2 linked regions of the Paraglaciecola psychrophila 170 genome follow. The main gene of each other region encodes a partner of the protein of the gene in region 2 in a complex. Links are inferred from orthologs where the notes say so. Each region holds a gene or a part of one and is shown on either strand. Other genes may lie near its edges.

Region 1 (2,921 bases), 2.4 Mb from region 2 along the record:
TTTAGTTATTTTTGCCATCGGCAGTCTTGTGGCAGCGACCGCTGATAGTTTAACTTGGGTTGTAGTGGGTCGTTTTCTTCAAGGTGCAGGCGCAATTGCAGGAGCCATCATGGCATTGGCTGGAGATTTAAGCCGAGAAAGCCAACGACCAAAAGTAATGGCAATCATTGGTATATCTATTGGTTTCTCTTTTTACATAGCCTTACTTCTGGGACCTATCATCGCGAGTAGATTTGGCCTTAGTGGTATTTTTCTGATGACTGGGGTATTAGCTTGTCTGTGTGTTTTTTTAGTATTGTTTGTTGTACCTAATGCAAAAAATGTGGCACCTAAAGGCGATACTCTACCGGTTATTCAAGATTTAAAAATTCTATTTACGCACCCACAACTAGCCCGCTTAAATATTAGTGTGTTGTTATTACACATGTTAATTACACTACTCTTTGTGCAAATCCCAGTGTTTTTAGTCAATTTAAATTGGCCACTTGATAAGCATTGGCAAGCATATTCCGTGGTATTAGTTGTTTCTGTTGTAGGCCTTATTGGCTTTATGGCTATAGCAAAGAAATATAAAAATGCTGTTTTATCCATCAGTGTTGCAGGCTTAGCTTTAGTGTTTACTTTGATGATATTTAGTCAACAGTCTATTATTTATTTACTTGTACTAGTTTGTTTATTTTTTACTTGTTTCAATTACTTAGAAGCTAATTTTCCAGCTATGGTGTCAAACATATCACCAGCTGGTAAAAAAGGCTCAGCTATGGGGATCTACGCTAGTTTTCAGTTTTTTGGTGCCTTTATGGGTGGTGTGTTATCCGGCAGTATCGGCGAGCTATTAGGCATTCAATGGGTATTTGGTTTAGCCAGTATTTTATGTTGTATTTGGTTGTTGTTGATCAGAGGTTTACAGGCGACGAATCGACTGAAACGTTATACACTTAAAACAACGACACAAATAACAAGTATGGCTTTACAGCAGCTTTCTGAATTAGAAGGTGTGGTGGACATAACGGTTGTTCCAAATGAACAAGTTATGTATCTAAAGGCAGAACAAGATTTCGATATTCAACAAGCTCGGCTTGTACTGAATTTAAAAGATTAATTAGGAGGAATAATGGCGAGCAAAGGCGTAAACAAAGTAATCTTAGTGGGTAATTTGGGTAAAGATCCCGAAGTAAGATATACACCAAATGGCAAAGCCGTTGCCAATTTAACTTTAGCCACATCAGAAAGCTGGAAAGATCAAAGTGGCCAAATGCAGGAAAAAACTGAATGGCACCGCGTATCCATGTTTGGTAAGTTAGCTGAAATTGCTGGCGAATATTTACGCAAAGGCAGCCAGGTGTACATTGAAGGTAAACTGCAAACACGCAAATGGCAGAACAAAGAAGGCCAAGACCAATTCACCACAGAAATTGTTTTAGACCCATTCAATGGCGTTATGCAAATGTTGGGCGGTAAAGGTGGCGGTCAGTCTGAAGGCGGTTTCCAAGGTCAACAACGTCCTGCTGCGGCTCCACAACAATCAAATCAAGGTTATCAACAGGCACCCCAACAAAGTTATCAACAAACACCTCAGCAAGGGCAGCAATACCAAAAGCCTCCAGCTCAAGGTGCGCCACAACAATCAAATCAAGGTTTCAACCAAGCACCCGCTCAGGGACAACAACCGGCTCCTATGGCTGAACCAGACTTTGACTTTGATGACGATATCCCGTTCTAGCACTCTGTTTTTACTAAAGTAAGGTGCAGCAAAAAATATTAAGGCCCTGTTTTTACAGGGCTTTTTTTATTCCTCTAAGTTATTCAGGATAACTTAGAGGAATATCTATATCGAAGCATCTGCAAATATTACAAATATGTAACTTGTCCTGAAAATTCAAAGATAATGAAGCATTAGACAGTTTCTTTGAATGGCTTGTATATATTGATATATCCTCTAGATTATGGACGCCAATAAATGAAAGAAAAGCTTCTCGTTGTGGATGACAACACTACAATTTTGCGGATTGTTGACCTTGTTTAAGAAAACAAAGGTTATGCGTCAATACTGCCACTAGCGGTGAAGAAACCTACCAACTCGCTTTCAGTTTTCAGCCTGTCTTAATGGTTCTAGATGTCAACATGCTCAATGGGTGAAATGGCTTTGCAACATGTCAAAATTTAAAGCTGATATTCGTTTATCTACTATCCCAATAATATTCTTAACCGGCAAAGTTGGCCAATTTGAAGAAGGCTTTGAATTAGGCGGTGCTGATTAGGTATTAAAACCCTTCAACAAAAAAAATTCATTGTACGCATTCAATTTTACTTAAAAGTGCGCCACTTGGTGAATGAGGTGCAACAAGCAAACGAGAATCTAGAAAGCAAAATACAGGCCCGAACCCAAGACTTAACTGATTCAAATAAAAAGTTCAACCTCGTTATCAACCAAAGAAAGTTACTGGAAAGTCGTCTCAAACATGAGGTTTTAACTGACTTTTTGACATAACTACACAGTGGTGCCTCCTTTGAAAGCAACTTGCAATATCTATTGGAAAAACGTGACCCTAAGCTACAAAACGGTGCGTTAATATTTTTGGATTTGTTTAAGTTTGAAGTAATCAATCAACGTTTTAGTTGGGATGCAGGTGACTACTTTCTTAATTAAATCAGTAAGATATTACAAACACAGCTTGGGATAGGTAGACTTGGCGAAGACCAGTTTGCAGTGTAATTGAAACAAGCTACCACAGCGTCTGCCAAAACAATTGCAAGGGGCTTAGTTGATTGTATTAGCGGCTTTCCGGCTAAGTGGAAAGAACAGACGGTTCAAGTTGGTGTCTGTGTAGGTTTTTGCATGGTTGACAGCAGTGACTCAAGTGCAAAAAAGATAACCTCAAAGGCAATATATGCATCGATTATTTCCAAAGGGGAAGGAG
Region 2 (2,915 bases):
TCCTAGAAGATGAACCGAGCAAATACCAGAAGTATTACGTAACAAACATAACTTAACTTAACTTGCGCGTAACCTGTAACCGTCATGAAGTTGCAAGTCTATTGCGTGCAACAGCGCTGAACGATTGATTGTGCCAAGTAAATAACCATCATCATCAACTACTGGATACACCTTTGGTTTTTCGGTCATCATTTTTTGTGCTAAATCAATGACTGAAGTATAGGGCTTAATAGATATCACATCGATTTTCATGATGTCTTTAACATGTGCTACCTGCTCTCTGTAATAACTAGACTCAATCATATGTACTAGGCAATCTTGTTCAGATAGGAAACCTATGACTTTTTTATGGGTATCAATTACTGGACCACCCGTTTGTTTAGTTTGTAATAAACGTTCTACCGCCTCTGCTACAGTCATGTTACTGGTAAAGGTGACTGGACGCTGATTCATATGGTCGCTCACTTTTAGAGATTCCACTGTAACTCCTTGGTTTTCAGATAATTATAATTTTATATCGACTCATATAAAGATAGACTTAAGTAGCAATTATTCCTAATTAATTTCGTTATGATACTAATCTTGATATAACTGATAAAATAAATACAGTAATTTATCAGTTTTGACTCTCTGTAAAGGAAAACTAATCTAAATTCTCCATTACAGAGCAACTTACAAAAGGGAAACTCGTGAATTCAGCAAGCATTTATTGGCACGATTATGAAACATGGGGTGCCAACCCTCAAAAGGACTTTCCTTGTCAGTTTGCTGGTATACGCACAGATTTAGACTTGAACGTAATAAGTGAACCTTTGATGATTTTTAGCCAAATCGCTAATGATTGCCTGCCCGTTCCACAAGCTTGTTTAGTCACAGGTATTACCCCACAGCGTTCTTTAAAAGAAGGACTCTCTGAAAGGGATTTTATCGCCAAGGTCCATGAACAGTTTTCAAAGCCCAATACCTGCGTCGCCGGTTTCAACAACATACGTTTTGATGACGAAATTACTCGCTACACATTATATAGAAACTTTTATGACCCTTATGCAAGAGAATGGCAACATGGAAATAGCCGTTGGGACATAATTGACTTAGCGAGAGCTTGTTATGCGCTTAGACCAGAAGGCATAAATTGGCCAGTAAATGAGGCTGGCTTACCAAGTTTTAAGTTACAGGATTTAACTAAGGCCAACGGTATTGATCATCAAGGTGCACACGATGCGATGTCTGATGTGTACGCCACAATTGCCGTGGCTAAATTGATTAAAGAACGCCAACCCAAATTATTTGATTATGTGTTTACTTTACGAGATAAAATAAAAGTACTAGAACAAATAGATTATGAAAAGTTAACACCACTAGTACACATATCTTCAAAAATCCCTTCAGTTCATGGCTGCTGTTCTTGGATAGTGCCTGTAGGTATGCATCCATCTAATAAAAATGCAGTGATCACTTTAAATTTAGCCCTAGACCCTAGTCCACTTTTTACACTTTCAGCAGATGAAATAAGAAACAGGTTATATACACCAAAAGCAATGTTAGAAGAAAATGAGCAACGCTTGCCAATTAAGCTGTTGCATATTAATAAATGCCCGGTGTTGGCCCCAGCGAAAACACTTAGCACTGAAAATGCCGAGCGTTTAGGGATCGATAGGCAAGGTTGTTTACAAAACTTGCAAAAAATTAAAGCCAACAAGCACATTATCGAAAAATTGCAAGAGGTATACGTTCCAACAGAAAGACGTACTTCACTTGATCCTGAACACGCTCTGTATTCAGGCGGATTTTTTTCATCCATCGACAAAGAGTTTATGAACCAAATTGTTAATTCAGATGTTCATGGATTAACCGAAATTTCTTTACCATTTGAAGATGATCGTCTAAATACATTATTATTTAGATACCGAGCCCGAAATATACCTCAGTCGCTATCTGAGCCAGAGATTGAAAAATGGCAACGATATCGACACTTTAAATTTTTCGACGATGAGTCGCCTGCAAGTATTAAAATGCCAGAGTTTTTATTGCAACTCGAACAACTTAGCATCGAACATGCACGCAATCCGGACAAATTAACTATATTAAAAGCTCTTTACAATTATGCACAAAGGTTATAACAATACATCAAACTGTTCTTAACAATTGGATACTGCCGCTGCTTTTTTACGAGATTTATGCGATGGTTCTCAATTAATGTAACTCAATGATAAGCCGATACGTAATAGATACTTTAGGCTGGCTTAAATCCACTTAGTTTTTTTTGGCGTAATCAAAGGCAATTGAATGCTCGGTATAACATTACAGGTTGACGACAAAGACCAATATTTAGACTTAATTATTTCTCCAAGTCTTCTTAAAGATAAGGTTGAAGCAAACATTATTTTTGAGCTTGTTCAAAAAAGTGTTTTTAAGCATTTCTTTATATTTGATGAAAATATCATTGAAGCAGTCAATAATTGTAAGTCTGTAACCAAAGATAATATCTCTGATGTGATAGAACATCGAATTGGTGAGCGTAGAGACACCCAAATTAAAACTAGAATCGTTGATGATCAATTATCTGCTTACTTAACAATAACTGCGGGCTACGCGGGTAAACTCCCATCGGTTAAGTCATTACTAAAAGAATTAAATGCATTCAGTATAAAACGCGGGATCAGTAAAAAACGTTTAATCAGTTTAGTTCATCAGACTGCACAAGCTTTTCCAGGCGAAGTATTTGAAGAGCTTATTGCCAAAGGTTTAGCGCCTAGGGTAGGCAAACCTTCTAGGTTGAAACCTTTAGTCCAAAATGCCCTAGATAGGATTTTAAAGCCTCAAACAGTGGGTTCTGCCCGTGTTGACATGCGCAACTTAGGTTCGATTATATGCGTTCAAAAAGGCACTGAGCTTCTTCGTAGGATGCCACCAAC

Evidence for each region.
Region 1: the proteins of sbcB (region 2) and ssb are in contact, whole or in part, in a crystal structure (PDB 3C94), measured with the Escherichia coli proteins. The link is inferred for Paraglaciecola psychrophila 170 from one-to-one orthologs.

The regions. Positions count from the first base shown.
Region 1 is NC_020514.1:5,087,808-5,090,728, forward strand. Bases 26-2,918 are described here. They hold ssb (single-stranded DNA-binding protein), read left to right. Parts: upstream 26-1,114; coding sequence 1,115-1,723; downstream 1,724-2,918. Other genes in these bases: C427_RS22395 (MFS transporter), read left to right, coding at 26-1,102; C427_RS22405 (hypothetical protein), read left to right, coding at 2,717-2,918. Also shown: more of C427_RS22395, read left to right, coding at 1-25; more of C427_RS22405, read left to right, coding at 2,919-2,921. UniProt on the Escherichia coli protein: Plays an important role in DNA replication, recombination and repair. Binds to ssDNA and to an array of partner proteins to recruit them to their sites of action during DNA metabolism. Acts as a sliding platform that migrates on DNA via reptation.
Region 2 is NC_020514.1:2,670,499-2,673,413, reverse strand. Bases 18-2,904 are described here. They hold sbcB (exodeoxyribonuclease I), read left to right. Parts: upstream 18-689; coding sequence 690-2,120; downstream 2,121-2,904. Other genes in these bases: C427_RS11680 (DUF342 domain-containing protein), read left to right, coding at 2,287-2,904; C427_RS11690 (CBS domain-containing protein), read right to left, coding at 58-480. In the rest of the region: more of C427_RS11680, read left to right, coding at 2,905-2,915. UniProt on the Escherichia coli protein: Degrades single-stranded DNA (ssDNA) in a highly processive manner.